4 regions of the Streptomyces sp. ME19-01-6 genome follow, and region 1 is predicted to be linked to each of the others. Evidence: predicted binding sites of a transcription regulator. Region 1 holds the regulator's gene; each other region holds the start of a gene.
What was found. Region 1 encodes HrcA, which represses chaperone genes, less so after heat shock. Its sites were predicted from a motif close to TTNGCACTCNGNNNNNCNGAGTGCNAA; they were not measured.
Positions count from the first base shown of each region.

Region 2: a site for HrcA is predicted at 1,696-1,722, ahead of groL (chaperonin GroEL). Genes of this name have one in related genera too.
Region 3: a site for HrcA is predicted at 2,485-2,511, ahead of groES (co-chaperone GroES). Genes of this name have one in related genera too.
Region 4: a site for HrcA is predicted at 2,700-2,726, ahead of PV419_RS10755 (FmdB family zinc ribbon protein). Genes of this name have one in related genera too.

Region 1 is NZ_JARAXF010000001.1:171,906-176,285, forward strand. It holds gene PV419_RS00710 (MBL fold metallo-hydrolase) at 1-80, opposite strand, end outside; gene hrcA (heat-inducible transcriptional repressor HrcA) at 229-1,245, shown strand; gene dnaJ (molecular chaperone DnaJ) at 1,246-2,385, shown strand; gene PV419_RS00725 (nitronate monooxygenase) at 2,593-3,684, shown strand; gene PV419_RS00730 (16S rRNA (uracil(1498)-N(3))-methyltransferase) at 3,681-4,380, shown strand, end outside.
Region 2 is NZ_JARAXF010000006.1:146,618-150,997, reverse strand. It holds gene groL (chaperonin GroEL) at 1-1,533, opposite strand, end outside; gene PV419_RS16575 (cold-shock protein) at 1,839-2,045, opposite strand; gene PV419_RS16570 (MoaD/ThiS family protein) at 2,479-2,757, opposite strand; gene thrC (threonine synthase) at 2,835-4,181, opposite strand; SAM riboswitch class I at 4,175-4,318, opposite strand.
Region 3 is NZ_JARAXF010000004.1:461,387-465,766, reverse strand. It holds gene PV419_RS12055 (ATP-binding protein) at 1-139, shown strand, start outside; gene PV419_RS12050 (THUMP-like domain-containing protein) at 235-1,422, opposite strand; gene PV419_RS12045 (polysaccharide deacetylase family protein) at 1,531-2,439, shown strand; gene groES (co-chaperone GroES) at 2,658-2,966, shown strand; gene groL (chaperonin GroEL) at 3,059-4,380, shown strand, end outside.
Region 4 is NZ_JARAXF010000004.1:165,593-169,972, forward strand. It holds gene PV419_RS10745 (penicillin acylase family protein) at 1-858, opposite strand, end outside; gene PV419_RS10750 (potassium/proton antiporter) at 1,070-2,578, shown strand; gene PV419_RS10755 (FmdB family zinc ribbon protein) at 2,736-3,092, shown strand; gene PV419_RS10760 (S-methyl-5'-thioadenosine phosphorylase) at 3,213-4,070, shown strand.

The DNA of each region.
Region 1 (4,380 bases):
GCGTCCCAGCCGGGGAGGCGGCACCGGACGACGGATGGCGTGAGATGTTCCCAGCGCGCCTCTTCCCAACGGGTGTCCATATGGAGACGCTAGCTCCAGCGGTGGCAAAGCGGCGGCTCTTGCCCCGGCCACGGCACCCCGCCGTACACTGGCTGAGGGGTTCTGGCACTCGTGACCATTGAGTGCCAGGGGGAAGACCTGATGAGACGGCTGGACTGGAGGTGCGCGGTGCTCAGCGAACGCAGACTCGAGGTACTGCGTGCGATCGTCCAGGACTATGTGGGCACGGAGGAGCCGGTCGGCTCCAAGGCGCTCACCGAGCGGCACCGGCTGGGCGTCTCCCCGGCCACGGTGCGCAACGACATGGCTGCCCTGGAGGACGAGGGTTATATCGCCCAGCCGCACACCAGCGCCGGGCGCATCCCCACGGACAAGGGTTACCGGCTGTTCGTCGACAAGCTGGCCGGAGTGAAGCCCCTGTCCACACCGGAGCGGCGGGCCATCCAGAACTTCCTGGACGGCGCCGTGGACCTCGACGACGTGGTGGGCCGCACGGTCCGGCTGCTCGCGCAGCTGACCCGGCAGGTCGCGGTGGTGCAGTACCCCTCGCTGACCCGCTCGACGGTCCGCCATGTGGAGCTGCTGGCGCTGAGCCCGGCGCGGGTGATGCTGGTGCTGATCACGGATACCGGGCGGGTCGAGCAGCGCATGGTGGACTGCCCGGCGCCGGTGAGCGAGGAGTCTCTCGCGGATCTGCGGGCCCGGCTGAACAGCCGGGTCGTGGGCCGGCGGTTCGCGGATGTGCCGCAGCTGGTGCAGGACCTGCCCGAGTCCTTCGAACAGGAGGACCGGGGGACCGTCTCAACGGTCCTGGCCACGCTGCTGGAGACGCTGGTCGAAGAGACCGAGGAGCGGCTGATGATCGGCGGCACCGCCAATCTGACCCGCTTCGGGCATGATTTCCCCCTGACGATCCGGCCCGTACTGGAAGCGCTGGAGGAGCAGGTCGTTCTGCTCAAGCTGCTCGGCGAGGCGAAGGACTCGGGCATGACCGTACGGATCGGGCATGAGAATGCTCATGAGGGCCTGAATTCCACTTCGGTCGTGGCGGTCGGCTACGGTTCGGGCGACGAGGCGGTCGCCAAACTCGGCGTGGTCGGACCGACCCGCATGGACTACCCCGGAACGATGGGAGCGGTACGCGCAGTGGCACGTTACGTCGGACAGATCCTGGCGGAGTCGTAAGTGGCGACGGACTACTACGCAGTCCTGGGCGTGCGGCGTGATGCCTCGCAGGACGAGATCAAGAAGGCATTCCGCCGGCTCGCGCGCGAGCTGCACCCGGACGTGAATCCGGATCCCAAGACCCAAGAGCGGTTCAAGGAGATCAACGCCGCCTATGAGGTCTTGTCCGATCCCCAGAAGAAGCAGGTCTACGACCTGGGCGGGGACCCGCTGTCCGCCGCGGGCGGCGCAGGGGGCGGCGCGGGCGGCTTCGGCGCGGGCTTCGGCAACTTCTCCGACATCATGGACGCCTTCTTCGGCACGGCGTCGCAGCGCGGCCCGCGGTCCAGGACCCGGCGCGGCCAGGACGCCATGATCCGCCTCGATGTGGAGCTGAGCGAGGCGGCCTTCGGGACCACCAAGGACATCCAGGTCGACACCGCGGTCGTCTGTACGACGTGCAGCGGCGAGGGCGCGGCGCCCGGCACCACGGCGCAGACCTGTGACATGTGCCGGGGCCGGGGCGAGGTGTCCCAGGTGACGCGGTCCTTCCTCGGCCAGGTCATGACCTCCCGGCCGTGCCCGCAGTGCCAGGGCTTCGGCACCGTGGTGCCGACCCCGTGCCCGGAGTGCGCGGGCGACGGGCGGATCCGCTCGCGCCGGACGCTGACCGTGAAGATCCCGGCCGGTGTGGACAACGGCACCCGGATCCAGCTCGCCGGCGAGGGCGAGGTCGGCCCGGGCGGCGGCCCGGCAGGCGATCTGTACGTGGAGATCCACGAGGTGCCGCACCCGGTCTTCCAGCGCCGGGGCGACGATCTGCACTGCACGGTGACCATTCCCATGACGGCGGCGGCCCTGGGCACGAAGGTGCCCCTGGAGACGCTCGACGGCCTGGAGGAGGTCGACATCCGGCCCGGCACCCAGTCCGGCCAGTCGATCCCGCTCCACCAGCGCGGCGTCACCCACCTGCGCGGCGGCGGCCGCGGCGACCTGATCGTCCACGTCGAGGTGACGACCCCGGCCAAGCTCGACCCGGAGCAGGAGGAGCTGCTGCGGCGGCTGGCCAAGCTGCGGGGCGAGGAGCGGCCGATGGGCGAATTCAAGCCAGGGCAGCAGGGTTTGTTCTCGCGTTTGAAGGATGCGTTCAACGGACGGTAGGCGCCCGGCCGGGGGTCCGGGGGTTGTCCCCCGGGGGGATGCAGTAAGCCAGGGCAGCAGGGTTTGTTCTCGCGTTTGAAGGATGCGTTCAACGGACGGTAGGCGGCTCACCCGCCCCCGCAGCGCGCGTCCAGGGCCTGTCGGCGTCTCGCCGACAGGCCCTGAGCCGAGTACTGAGCGGCGCGGAGGACATGACACGATGTCGCCATGTCCTCCGCACTGACCGATCTCTTTCGGTACCCGATCGTGCAGGCCCCGATGGCGGGCGGGGCCTCCTGCCCGCAGTTGGCCGCCACCGTCTCCGAGGCCGGAGGCCTCGGGTTCCTCGCCGCCGGCTACAAGACGCCGGAGGCGATGTACGAGGAGATCAAGCAGCTGCGGGGGGAGACCGCCCGGCCCTTCGGCGTGAACCTGTTCATGCCGCAGCCGCTCACCGCCGACCCCGCCGCCGTGGAGGTCTACCGCGAGCAGCTCGCCGGGGAGGCGGCCTGGTACGGCACCCCGCTGGGCGACCCCGACGCGGGCTCCGACGACGCGTACGACGCCAAGCTGGCGATCCTCTTCGACGACCCGGTCCCGGTCGTCTCGTTCACCTTCGGCTGCCCCACCCGCGCCGTCCTCGACGCCTTCGGCAGGGTCGGGACGCGGACGGTGGTGACCGTGACCTCGCCCGCCGAGGCGCAGGCCGCCCAGTGGGCGGGCGCCGACGCCGTGTGCGTACAGGGCATCGAGGCGGGCGGCCACCAGGGCACCCACCGCGACGACCCGCGCGCCGACGGGACGAGCGCCGGCTTCGGCCTGCTGTCGTTGCTCGCGCTGGTCCGGGAGGTCGTGCAGATCCCGGTCATCGCGGCGGGCGGGCTGATGCGCGGCTCGCAGATCGCGGGGGTGCTGGCGGCGGGCGCGGTCGCGGCCCAGCTGGGGACCGCGTTTCTGGTCTGCTCCGAGTCGGGGGCCAACGCCCTGCACAAGCGGGCCATGACGGACCCGGTGTTCGGCCGTACGGAGCTGACCCGCGCCTTCTCCGGGCGCCCCGCGCGCGGGCTGGTCAACCGCTTCATGCGCGACCACGGCCGGTACGCCCCGGCCGCCTACCCCCAGCTGCACCACCTCACCTCCGGGCTGCGGAAGGCTGCGGCGAAGGCCGGCGATCCGCAGGGCATGGCGCTGTGGGCGGGGCAGGGGCACCAACTGGCGCGGGAGCTGCCCGCCGGGCGGCTGGTGGAGGTGCTGGTGGCCGAACTGGACGCGGCGCGTGAGGGTTTGGGCGTCATGCGGGACAGAGGGGCGGTGTCGTGACCGCCCCCGTCTTCCTGGCCGACTCCCTGGCGGGGGCGGCCGTGGGGGCGCGGCTGGCGATCGAGGGGCCGGAAGGGCGGCATGCCGTGTCGGTGCGCCGGCTGCGTGTGGGCGAGCCGGTGGTCCTGACGGACGGGGCCGGTACGGGCGCCTTCGGCGCCGTGGCGGCCGTCGAGGGCAAGGACCGGCTGCTGGTCGAGGTGGCCGAGGTGCGCCATGAGGCGCCGCCGAGCCCGCGGATCACCGTGGTCCAGGCGCTGCCGAAGGGGGACCGCGGCGAACTGGCCGTGGAGACCATGACGGAGACCGGCGTGGACGCCATCGTGCCCTGGGCGGCGGCGCGTTGTGTCACCCAGTGGAAGGGCGAGCGCGGGCTGAAGGCGCTGGGCAAGTGGCGGTCGACGGCCCGGGAGGCGGGCAAGCAGTCGCGTCGGCTCATCTTTCCCGAGGTGACGGACGCGATGACGACCCGCCAGGTTGCTCGGCTTCTGGTCGAATCCGACTTCGCGGCCGTGCTGCACGAGGAGGGCGGCGAGCCGCTCGCGACCGTGCCGCTGCCCGCCGAGGGGAGCGTCGTGCTGGTGGTCGGCCCGGAAGGGGGCGTATCACCCGAGGAGTTGACGGTCTTCGCCGAGGCGGGGGCGCGCCCGTACCGCCTGGGCCCGACCGTGCTGCGTACCTCCACGGCCGGAACGG
Region 2 (4,380 bases), on a different contig from region 1:
GAACAGCGCGGCGATCGACGCGGCGTTCTGCAGCGCGGAGCGCGTGACCTTGGCCGGGTCGATGATGCCCTCGGCGATCAGGTCGACGTACTCGCCGGTCGCAGCGTTCAGGCCGTGGCCCGGGGTGAGGTTGCGCACCTTCTCCACCACGACGCCGCCCTCGAGGCCGGCGTTGACCGCGATCTGCTTCAGCGGGGCCTCGAGCGCCAGGCGCACGGCCTGGGCGCCGGTGGCCTCGTCGCCGTCCAGCTCCAGCTTCTCGAAGACCGAGACGGTCTGCAGCAGGGCCACGCCACCACCGGCGACAATGCCCTCCTCCACGGCGGCCTTGGCGTTGCGCACCGCGTCCTCGATGCGGTGCTTGCGCTCCTTGAGCTCGACCTCGGTGGCGGCACCGGCCTTGATGACGGCCACGCCGCCGGCCAGCTTCGCCAGGCGCTCCTGAAGCTTCTCGCGGTCGTAGTCCGAGTCCGAGGACTCGATCTCGGCGCGGATCTGGTTGACCCGGCCCTGCACCTGGTCGGTGTCGCCGGCGCCGTCCACGATGGTGGTCTCGTCCTTGGTGACGGTCACCTTGCGGGCACGGCCCAGCAGGTCGACGCCCGCGTTCTCCAGCTTGAGGCCGACCTCCTCGGAGATGACGGTGCCACCGGTGAGGATGGCGATGTCGCCGAGCATGGCCTTGCGGCGGTCACCGAAGCCCGGGGCCTTGACGGCGACGGACTTGAAGGTGCCACGGATCTTGTTGACGACCAGGGTCGCCAGGGCCTCGCCCTCGATGTCCTCGGCGATGATCAGCAGCGGCTTGCCCGACTGCATGACCTTCTCCAGCAGCGGAAGGAGGTCCTTCACGCTGGTGATCTTCGAGTTGACGATCAGGATGTACGGGTCGTCGAGCGACGCCTCCATACGCTCCATGTCGGTGGCGAAGTACGGGGAGATGTAGCCCTTGTCGAAGCGCATGCCCTCGGTGAGCTCGAGCTCGAGCCCGAAGGTCTGCGACTCCTCGACGGTGATGACACCTTCCTTGCCGACCTTGTCCATCGCCTCGGCGATGAGCTCGCCGATCTGGGTGTCGGCGGCGGAGATGGAGGCGGTGGAGGCGATCTGCTCCTTGGTCTCCACGTCCTTGGCCTGCTCGAGCAGCTGGGCGGAGACGGCCTCGACGGCCTTCTCGATGCCGCGCTTGAGGGCCATCGGGTTGGCGCCCGCGGCAACGTTCCGCAGGCCCTCCTTGACCAGCGCCTGGGCGAGGACGGTCGCGGTCGTCGTGCCGTCACCGGCGACGTCGTCCGTCTTCTTCGCGACCTCCTTGACCAGCTCGGCGCCGATCTTCTCGTACGGGTCCTCGAGCTCGATCTCCTTGGCGATGGATACACCATCGTTGGTGATCGTGGGGGCGCCCCACTTCTTCTCGAGGACGACGTTGCGACCCTTGGGGCCGAGGGTGACCTTGACGGCGTCGGCGAGCTGGTTCATCCCGCGCTCGAGGCCGCGCCGCGCCTCCTCGTCGAACGCGATGATCTTGGCCATGTGAAGTGGTCCTCCCAAGACGGGGTGGATTGCTCCGGACCGCGCCTGGCGCCCGCGACGGACGGCCTGCCTGCCCTGCGGTTCCTTGCCCCGCATGGCCTGACGGACCTCACCGACCCGATCCTTCTGTCACTCTCACCTTCAGAGTGCTAACGCCAATGATTAGCACTCGACCCCCGAGAGTGCAAGCGTGAGTGGGTGACAGGGTGGGACAAGCTGGTCGCGAGAGCTCATGTCAAAGGGCCCGTTCCCCATGGGGGTACGGGCCCTTCGAACGGTCCAGTCAGCTGCCTCGCGTCGGCGCTTCAGCCAACAGCCACGCGGACCATGTCCGCCTGCGGCCCCTTCTGGCCCTGCGAGATCTCGAACTCGACCCGCTGGCCTTCCTCGAGGGTGCGGTAACCGTCCATCTGGATCGCGCTGTAGTGGACGAACACGTCCGCACCACCGTCGACCGCGATGAAGCCGTACCCCTTCTCCGCGTTGAACCACTTGACGGTGCCCTGAGCCATTCCTAACTCCCCTATTGCTGGCCCTTGCGCAGGACCGCACTCCGCGGACCCGGGTCAGACCTCACCCCCCGAGTCGAGGGGGGTGTGCGCCGGAACGCGTCGACCGCCGCTGAATGTATCTGTCCCACTGCCCTGTGCAACAGGTCAATCGGACGAGAATTCTGGCGACGGCCGAACGGTAATAAGCGGCAAATTCCCGTGAATTCAGGGCAAGCCGGGCCGGACATAACGGACCAGCCCGGCAATTCGCGCGCACAGTTTGGGCACAAGTTGACGAGTTCTCATATGCGGTCGGCGCGGGGGCCGACAGAAGGGGATCGCTGTAACTGTATCGCGGTTCCACACATGGAATCGCCCCGTCCGTTTCTATCAGGACGAGGCGATTCCGTTTATCTCGGGGGGTACGACCGCCCGTGACCGGCCCGTTACCGGCTCAGCAGCCGCCCGCGACCGCCGGAATGATCGAGACGCCGGCGCCGTCCGGGGTCGCCGTCTCCAGGCCCTCCGCGAAGCGCACGTCGTCGTCGTTGACATAGACGTTGACGAAGCGGCGCAGCTTGCCCGTGTCGTCCAGGACGCGGGCCGCGATGCCCTGATGGTTGCGGTCGAGGTCCGCCAGGACCTCGGCGAGAGTCGCTCCTTCGGCGCTGACCTCGGCCTGCCCGCCTGTGTAGGTGCGCAGGATGGTGGGGATTCGGACATTGACGCTCATGAGCGTTTCACCTTCTGTGGGAATTGCAGCGGGAGGCGAGGAGCGAATTCAAGCCAGCCGGTTTGAGCCGAGCCGATTCAGGCCAGACCAGCCTCGCGGAACGCGTCGAGACTCGGGCGGATCACCGCCGTGGGCCCACTCGTCGGGGCGACCGCGTCGAGCGTCTTGAGGCCGTCTCCGGTGTTGAGCACGACGGTGGTGAGGGCGGGGTCCAGGACCCCGTTCTCGAGCAGCTTCTGCGTCACGCCCAGGGTCACCCCGCCCGCGGTCTCCGCGAAGATCCCCTCCGTACGGGCCAGCAGCTTGATCGCCGCGACGACCTGCTCGTCGTTCACGTCCTCCACCGCTCCGCCCGTGCGGCGCGCGATGTCCAGCACATACGGCCCGTCCGCCGGGTTGCCGATGGCCAGCGACTTGGCGATGGTGTTGGGCTTCTGCGGCCGCACCACGTCATGGCCCGCCTTGAAGGCGGTGGAGACCGGGGAGCAGCCCTCGGCCTGGGCGCCGAAGATCTTGTACGGCCTGTCCTCGACCAGGCCGAGCGCGATGAGCTCCTTCAGCCCCTTGTCGATCTTCGTGAGCTGCGAGCCGGACGCGATCGGGATGACCAGCTGGTCCGGCAGCCGCCAGCCGAGCTGTTCGCAGATCTCGTACGCGAGGGTCTTGGACCCCTCCGCGTAGTAGGGGCGGAGGTTGACGTTGACAAAGCCCCAGCCCTCGCCCGCCGGGTCGCCGATCAGCTCGCTGCAGAAGCGGTTGACGTCGTCGTACGTGCCCTCGATGGCGACCAGGTCGCCGCCGTAGACCGCGGCCATGACGACCTTGCCCTGCTCCAGGTCGTGCGGGATGAAGGTGCAGGAGCGCAGGCCCGCGCGGGCGGCCGCGGCGCCGACCGCGCCCGCGAGGTTGCCGGTGGAGGAGCAGGAGAGGGTGGTGAAGCCGAAGGCGCGGGCGGCCTCGACGGCCTGGGCGACGACGCGGTCCTTGAAGGAGTGCGTCGGGTTGCCGGAGTCGTCCTTGATGTACAGCTCGCCGGTCACACCCAGCTCGCGGGCCAGGTTGTCGGCCTTCACCAGCTTGGTGAAGCCGGGGTTGATGTTGGGCTTGTCGGCCACGTCGGCCGGGACGGGCAGCAGCGGGGCGTAGCGCCAGATGTTGTTCGGGCCGGCCTCGATCCGCTTGCGCAGCGCCTCGGGGTCGCCGGTCGGCAGGTCGTACGCGACCTCGAGCGGCCCGAAACACTCCACACAGGCGAAAATGGGGCCGAGGGGGAATCGCTCACCGCACTCACGACAGGACAGCGCGACGGCGGGGCCGAGGGAGACAGAAGACCCCGTGGAACCCGAGGAATCCGCTGAACCGGCAGAAGTAGTTGAGCTTTCGACAGCTTGCACAGCCATGGAGGCGAGGCCCTTTCTCCTCATCTTCCTCACGGCGCATCTCGCCGCGAGCCGGAATTGGCACCTTCCCTAGCCGGGGCCCCGCTTCGTGGCGAATCAGGACCGGCTGGAGGGTTGCCGGGGCTTCAACGGGCCGTTCCCTCTGCCCCTCTGGATGAGCGGTATGACGCCGGGCCCAGCCCGGCGTGTTTGTCGCACGAGGACCCCCGACATACGACGGTCA
Region 3 (4,380 bases), on a different contig from region 1:
GGTCGCGGCACTGGCCGACGAGTGGGGGACGGCGGACGGGGACCCGGCGGGGATGTACGCCAAGGGCGTCTGGTTCGAGCTGAAGACGAGAGGCGAAGACGAAGGCAGAGGCGGGGGCCGGAGCGGGGAGCGGGCCTGAGGGGCCCTCAGTGGCTCTGTACGGCCCTGCCGCCCCATGCGTGGCCCCGTGGGGCCCTGTACGCCCCTCAGCGGCCCTGAGCCCGGGCCGTGGCCCTAAGCCTGGGCCGGGTGTCCCAGGAGCATCGTCGGGGCGCCGCTCACCCGGGTGAGGAACACCGTGCAGGAATTCACCCCTTCGAGGCGGAGCTTCTTCCGCAGCTCCTCCGGCTCGACGGCCGACCCCCGCTTCTTCACCGTCAGGACGCCGACCTTGCGATCGCGCAGCAGCGCCCTGAGCTTCTTGAGGTTGAAGGGCAGCACATCCGTGATCTCGTACGCCGTGGCGTACGGCGTCGGGCGCAGGTCGTCCGCCGTGACATAGGCGATCGTCGGGTCGATGAGGCGGCCGCCGATCCGGGCGGCGACGTCCGCGACCAGGTGCGCGCGGATCACCGCGCCGTCCGGCTCGTACAGCCAGCGGCCGACCGGGCCCGGCTCGGGGTCCGGCAGCAGCCGGGTGCCGAGGAGGGAGCGGCGGTCGGGGAGCAGCGTGGCGCGGCGCATGCCCGGGCGCGCGGTGCCGAACCACAGCAGGGCCTCCTTCACATCGCCGTGGTCCGAGATCCACTCGGCCTCGGCGTCCTCGGGGACCGCGTTGTGCGGGATGCCCGGGGCGACCTTGAGGGCGGCGTGCGGGGCGGTGCGGGCGGCCTGGACGGCCCAGGACAGCGGCGGGGAGTACGCCTCGGGGTCGAAGACGCGGCCCCGGCCGCCGCGCCGGGCGGGGTCCACGAAGATCGCGTCGAACCCGGAGGTGTCGATCTCGGTGACGTCCGCGTGGCGCACCTCGACGAGGTCGGCGAGGCCCAGGGCCGCGACGTTGGCCCGGACCACCGCGCAGGTCAGCGGGTCCCGGTCGACGGCCAGGACGGGGATGCCCGCGCGGGCCAGCGCGACCGCGTCGCCGCCGATGCCGCAGCACAGGTCGGCCACGCGGCGTACGCCGAGGTCGACGAAGCGGTCGGCGCGGTAGGCGGCGACGGAGGCGCGGGTGGCCTGTTCCACGCCGTTCGGCGTGAAGTACATGCGGTGGGCGTCGTCGGCGCCGAACTTCGCGACCGCGCGCTGTCTCAGCCGCGCCTGGGTGAGGGCCGCCGAGACCAGCTCCGGGGGGTGGTCGCGGCGCAGCCGGGTCGCCGTGGCGAGCTCCCGCGCCGGGTCGTAGTCCTGGAGCTCGCGGAGCAGCGTCTGCCCTTCGTCGCGGAGCAGTGAGTCGAAGGCGTCAACGTCCACGTCGCCCATTCTCCTCGCTCCAGCGCGCGCGTTCGCCGCACCCGGCTGAAGATCGCTTGTGTGATGATGATCAAGACTGGCCTTACTGGCCTTACTGGCCTTTCGAGGTGTGTCGTGTTGGTCGCGGCCGCGGCTCTGCTCGCGGGCTGCTCGGACGTTGACGGAGCCGGTGCCGGGACGGCCGGGCGGGTGGACAAGGGCTCGGGCACCGCCGCCGCATCGTCTTCGCCGTCGTTCATGTCGTCCTCCGGGCCCGGGTCTCATACACCGGGGCCGGGGTCGGGCTCCGCGTCCGGTCCGGCGGCCTCCGGCCTGCCCTCGCCCCCTCCCCCGGCTCCGGACGGCTACCGCCGCTGGGGGCTCGACGGGCCGCTGGAGACGGCGCCGCCGCCCTCGGTCAAACCGGCCCTCGTACCGCCGGCGGCGGGCGCGCCCGCCGGGCCGCCGATCATCGACCATGTGCCGACCCGGGACCCGGTCGTCTTCGTGACCGTCGACGACGGCGCCGAGAAGGACCCGGCCTTTCTTCAGGAGGCCCAGGACCTGGGGCTGCCGTTCACCGGCTTCCTGACGGACGACGTGGTGGCCGGCGGCTACGGCTACTTCGAGCAGCTGCGCCGGCTCGGCAACGGGATGCAGAACCACACGCTCACCCATCCGAGGCTGCCCGATCTGGAGTACGAGCAACAGGTCCACGAGATCTGCGGCCAGCAGGAGATCCTCACCCGCCAGTTCGGCACCCGGCCGTACCTCCTGCGCCCGCCGTACGGGGCGCTCGACGACGACACCGTGCGCGCGGCGGCGGCCTGCGGGGTGCGGGCGCTCGTGATGTGGTCGGCCGAGATGAAGGCCGGCGGGCTGGAGTACGCGTCCGGCGACCGGCTGCACCCCGGCGACATCGTGCTGGCCCACTTCCGTGGCCCCGCCCAGCAGGAGGGGCGGACGATGACCGATGTGATGACCTCGCTGCTGCGGGAGATCCAGGCGCAGGGCTTCGCCGTGGCGCGGCTCGAGGACTACCTCTGAGGGGCGCCGGGACTACCTCTGAGGGGCGCCGCGGCACCCCGTCGCTTGGCACTCTGGTTGACTGAGTGCTAACCGCGTCATAATGTCGTGGCTGGCACTCGGCATCGAGGAGTGCCAAACACAGCGACGGGCAGGTCCGGCACCCGCGACGACGGATCCACCTGGTCGCCACCTCAGACAGTTAACCCCGTGAGATCTCCGAAGGGGGAGGTCGGATCGTGACGACCGCCAGCTCCAAGGTTGCCATCAAGCCGCTCGAGGACCGCATTGTGGTCCAGCCGCTCGACGCCGAGCAGACCACGGCTTCTGGCCTGGTTATTCCGGACACCGCCAAGGAGAAGCCCCAGGAGGGCGTCGTCCTGGCCGTGGGCCCGGGCCGCTTCGAGGACGGCAACCGTCTCCCGCTCGACGTCTCCGTAGGCGACGTCGTGCTCTACAGCAAGTACGGCGGTACCGAGGTGAAGTACAACGGCGAGGAGTACCTCGTCCTCTCGGCTCGCGACGTCCTCGCGATCATCGAGAAGTAAGTCACCGAAGTTTTGCCTGTGAGCCGCGCCCCGGTGCCCCTGTCCAATACCGGGGCCGGGGCGCGGTTCGTTCGAGAGGACACACGCAACCCATGGCGAAGATCCTGAAGTTTGACGAGGACGCCCGTCGCGCCCTCGAGCGCGGCGTCAACAAGCTCGCCGACACCGTCAAGGTGACGATCGGCCCCAAGGGCCGCAACGTCGTCATCGACAAGAAGTTCGGCGCCCCGACCATCACCAACGACGGTGTCACCATCGCCCGTGAGGTCGAGGTCGAGGACCCGTACGAGAACCTGGGCGCCCAGCTCGTCAAGGAGGTGGCGACCAAGACCAACGACATCGCGGGTGACGGCACCACCACCGCCACCGTGCTGGCCCAGGCGCTGGTCCGCGAGGGCCTGCGGAACGTGGCCGCCGGCGCCTCCCCGGCCGCCCTGAAGAAGGGCATCGACGCGGCCGTCAAGGCCGTCTCCGACGAGCTGCTGGCCACCGCCCGCCCGATCGACTCCAAGACCGACATCGCCGCCGTGGCCGCGCTGTCCGCCCAGGACAAGCAGGTCGGCGAGCTCATCGCCGAGGCGATGGACAAGGTCGGCAAGGACGGTGTGATCACCGTCGAGGAGTCCAACACCTTCGGCCTGGAGCTCGACTTCACCGAGGGCATGGCCTTCGACAAGGGCTACCTGTCTCCGTACATGGTCACCGACCAGGAGCGTATGGAGGCCGTCCTCGAGGACCCGTACATCCTGATCCACCAGGGCAAGATCTCCTCGATCCAGGACCTGCTGCCGCTGCTGGAGAAGATCATCCAGGGTGGCAACAAGCCGCTGCTGATCATCGCCGAGGACGTGGAGGGCGAGGCCCTGTCCACCCTCGTCGTCAACAAGATCCGCGGCACCTTCAACGCCGTCGCGGTGAAGGCCCCCGGCTTCGGCGACCGCCGCAAGGCGATGCTCGGCGACATGGCCGCGCTCACCGGCGCCACCGTGGTCGCCGAGGAGGTCGGCCTCAAGCTCGACCAGGTCGGCCTGGACGTGCTGGGCACCGCCCGCCGCGTGACCGTCACCAAGGACGACACCACCCTCGTCGACGGCGGCGGCAACACCGACGACGTGGCCGGCCGGATCAACCAGATCAAGGCCGAGATCGAGGCCACGGACTCCGACTGGGACCGCGAGAAGCTGCAGGAGCGGCTCGCCAAGCTGGCCGGCGGCGTGTGCGTGATCCGGGTCGGCGCCGCCACCGAGGTGGAGCTGAAGGAGAAGAAGCACCGTCTGGAGGACGCCATCTCCGCGACCCGCGCCGCGGTCGAGGAGGGCATCGTCTCCGGTGGTGGCTCCGCGCTCGTCCACGCCGTCAAGGTGCTCGAGGGCAACCTCGACAAGGACGGCGACGAGGCCACCGGTGTCGCGGT
Region 4 (4,380 bases), on a different contig from region 1:
GGAGAGCGAGGAGAGCTGGGTCTGGAAGCCCTGGGTGGCGTCCGCGACCCCGTTCGCGGTGGAGTCGGCGGAGCTGTCCGTCGGGGTCGCCTTGGGGTCGAACCGGCCGGTGGTCTCGTCCACCGCGCCGCCGTCCACGATCGGCTTGTTGCGGCTGTACGGATAGGCCGGGTACAGCTCTTCGATCTCCTTGGCGCTCAGCCGGCTGGAGGCCAGCGCGCGGTCGATCTCGTCCTGCATATTGCCGCGCAGGTCCCACGCCATGGCCTTGAGCCAGGCCACCGAGTCGACCGGGGTCCACTTCTCGGGCTTGTAGTCGTGTTCGAACTCCAAGGCCGCGTACTCGACGGACAGTTCCTTGCCCTGGTGGTCCGCGAGATAGGCGTTGACCCCGTCGGCATAGGCCCGCAGATACTTCTTGGTGGTCGGCGACAGCTTGGTGTCGTACTCCCGCTGCGCGGTCCGGTGCCAGCCCAGGGTGCGCAGGAACGCGTCGGTCTCCACCTGGCCTGAGCCGAACATCTCGGAGAGCCTGCCGGCCGTCATATGGCGGCGTACGTCCATCTCCCAGAAGCGGTCCTGGGCTTGGACGAACCCCTGGGCGCGGAAGAGGTCCTCGGGGGTGTCGGCGTAGATCTGCGGTATGCCATAGCCGTCGCGCTGGACCTGCACAGGCCCGGACAGTCCCTTGAGCTGCAGCGATCCCGTGGTCTCCGGGAAGGAGGCACGGACCGTACTGATGCTCCAGTACGTGCCGTATCCGACGCCCCCCATAAGCAGCAGCACGACTGCGATCACGATCAGGCGGGCACGTCGGCCCTTCTTCTTGCCAGAAGGGCCGTTTTTGTTGGCGGGCATCGCTGTCCTTCGAGGGGGCAGGGTGATCCTGGAGTGCTGGAGCAACCATAGGCGCAGCGCTGTCGCCACCCCTACGCGGAGTCATGACTGGGACCGCCCACCGGCCGCCACCCGCGAAAAATCCGTTGGAAGCCAGTCGCGTCAAGAACCCGTAAAATATTAGGTAAGGCAATGAAGTTCCGGTCGGCCGGGGAGCCTTCCGGCCGCTCCCGTGAGAAAGGTTCGGCCCCTGACTGTCCACCACCTCAACGAACTCCTGCTGATCTGCTCACTCGTCCTGCTGGTGGCGGTGGCGGCCGTCAGGGTCTCGACGCGCAGCGGGCTGCCGACCCTGCTCATCTACCTCGGACTCGGCGTCGCGATCGGGCAGGACGGGATCGGCGTCGTCTTCGAGGACGCCGAGCTCACGCAGGTCCTCGGCTATGCCGCCCTTGTGGTCATCCTGGCCGAGGGTGGCCTCGGCACGAAGTGGCGGGAAATCAAACCCGCCCTGCCTCTCGCCGCCGTGCTGTCCACAGTGGGGGTGGCGGTGAGCGTCGGGGTCACGGCGACGGCCGCGCACTATCTGGTCGGGCTCGACTGGCGGCAGGCGCTCATCATCGGTGCGGTGGTGTCGTCCACGGACGCGGCGGCGGTCTTCTCGGTGCTGCGCAAGGTGCCGCTGCCCAGGAGGCTCACGGGCGCCCTGGAGGCGGAGTCCGGCTTCAACGACGCCCCGGTGGTGATCCTGGTGGTCGCCTTCTCCGCCCAGGGCGCGATCGACCACTGGTATGTGCTGCTCGGCGAGATCGCCCTGGAGCTGGCCATCGGCGCGGTGGTGGGGCTGGCGATCGGCTGGCTGGGGGCGTACGGCCTGCGGCATGTGGCGCTGCCCGCCTCGGGCCTGTACCCGATCGCGGTGATGGCGATCGCCGTGATCGCTTACGCGGGCGGGGCGCTGGCCCACGGCTCCGGCTTCCTCGCCGTCTACCTGGCCTCGTTGATCTTGGGGAACGCGAAGCTGCCACACTGGCCGGCGACGCGCGGCTTCGCCGAAGGGCTCGGCTGGATCGCGCAGATCGGGATGTTCGTCCTGCTCGGCCTGCTGGTGACCCCGCACGAGCTGGGCGACGACGTCTGGCCGGCCATCGGCGTCGGGATGGCGCTGACCATGGTGGCCCGGCCGGTCTCGGTGCTGGTGAGCACGGCGCCCTTCCGGGTGCCGTGGCGGGAGAAGGCGCTGCTGTCGTGGGCGGGGCTGCGCGGCGCGGTGCCGATCGTGCTCGCCACCATCCCGATGGTCTCGAACGTGCCCGAGAGCCGCCGCGTCTTCAACATCGTCTTCGTGCTGGTGATCGTCTACACCCTGCTGCAGGGTCCGACACTGCCCTGGCTCGCGCGCCGACTGCACCTGGGCGAGGAGGAGGCGGCGGCGGACCTCGGCATCGAGTCGGCGCCGCTGGAGCGGCTGCGCGGGCATCTGCTGTCGGTGTCGATCCCCAAGGACTCCAAGATGCACGGCGTGGAGATCGGCGAGCTGCGGCTGCCGACTGGAGCCGCGGTCACCTTGGTCGTACGGGACGGGAAGAGCTTTGTGCCGCAGCCCTCGACCGTGCTGCGGCGCGGCGACGAGCTGCTGGTCGTGGCCACGGACCCGGTGCGGGACGCGGCGGAGGAGCGGCTGCGGGCGGTGGGCCGGGGCGGCAAGCTGGCGGGCTGGCTGGGCACGCGCGGCCAGTGAGGGCCGGGCCGCGCGGCTGGAGCGAGGCCGTGCGGCCGAGGGGCCGAGCCGCGTGGCATGGGTCACCGTATGACCCGCCGCAGTGGACTGGCGGGCGGGAATACTGCACTATGGAGCGTCGTTAGCACTCATCGAGTGAGAGTGCCAGGAGGAGTAAGTGCCGACCTATCAGTACCAGTGCACCGAGTGCGGCGAGGGCCTCGAGGCGGTGCAGAAGTTCACCGACGACGCGCTCACCGAGTGCCCCAACTGCACGGGACGCCTGAAGAAGGTGTTCTCGGCGGTCGGCATCGTCTTCAAGGGTTCGGGCTTCTACCGGAACGACAGCCGCGGCTCCTCGTCCAGCAGCACGAGCGGCGGCTCGTCCAAGTCGACGACCGCGAAGAGCGAGGGCTCCTCGTCTTCGTCCTCCTCTTCGGACACGTCTTCCTCGTCCTCCTCAAGCTCCTCCTCGGGCTCGTCGTCGAGTTCTTCGTCGTCGACCTCGTCGAGCAGCACCTCGTCGGCCGCCTGACGCCCGGCCGCCCCCTGTGGCCGCCTCGGCCGCCTCAATCGCAGACGACATCCCGCCGCCTCCCTCTGGGGGAGACGGTGGGATGTCGTCTGCGCGGGCGGCGCTGACTAGGGTGATCGCATGGCGGAGACCAGCAGCAGATATGCGGAGACAGCGGAGATAGGCGTCATCGGCGGGTCGGGGTTCTACTCCTTCCTCCACGACGTGACGGAGATCACTGTCGAGACCCCCTATGGCGCACCCAGCGACTCGCTCTTCTTCGGCGAGGTCGCGGGGCGGAGGGTCGCCTTCCTCCCGCGCCACGGCCGCAAGCACCACCTGCCCCCGCACCGGATCAACTACCGCGCCAACCTGTGGGCGCTGCGCTCGGTCGGCGTACGGCAGGTCTTCGGCCCGTGCGCGGTGGGCGGGCTGCGGCCGGAGCACGGACCGGGGACCTTGCTGGTGCCGGACCAGCTGGTGGACCGCACGAAGAGCCGCGTCCAGACCTATTTCGACGGCGAGGCGCTGCCCGACGGGCGGGTGCCGAACGTGGTGCACACCACCTTCGCCGATCCGTACTGCCCGACGGGGCGGCAGGTGGCGGTGGCGGCGGCGCGCGGGCGCGGCTGGGAGCCGGTGGACGGCGGCACACTGTGCGTGATCGAGGGGCCGCGCTTCTCCACCCGGGCCGAGTCGCGGTGGCATGCGGCGCAGGGGTGGTCGGTGGTCGGCATGACGGGGCATCCGGAAGCGGTGCTGGCCCGTGAACTGGAGCTCTGCTACACGTCGTTGACGCTGGTCACGGATTTGGACGCGGGGGCGGAGACGGGCGAGGGGGTCTCGCACGGCGAGGTGCTGCGGGTGTTCGGGGAAAACCTGGAGCGGCTGCGCGACGTGCTGTTCGACGCGGTGGGCGCGCTGCCGGCCACCGAGGCGCGGGACTGCCTGTGCGGGCATGGGCACGACGGCTGGGATCTGGGGATCGAGCTGCCGTAGCCCCGGCGGGCCTCCCCGCACGGGTGACGGAGTTATCCACAACCTGGGGGTTGTGCACAGGCCCGAGCGGGATCCGGCGAGGGCGGGCATCGTGAAGGGGCCAGAAGCTCCCGGCCTCTCACGACAGGCGGTGTTTGCCGTGTCCGACCCGTTCCTCCGCTCCCCATCCCCTCTATCGCTTTCATCCCCTCTCTCTCCTTCTTCGTCGCCTTCTTCGTCTTCATCGCCTTCGCCCGCGTCCCGGCTCCGCTCAGCTCCGTCCTGGGCCGAGCGGTCCCGTCGCACTCCCCCGACGTGCGTGGTGCCACGG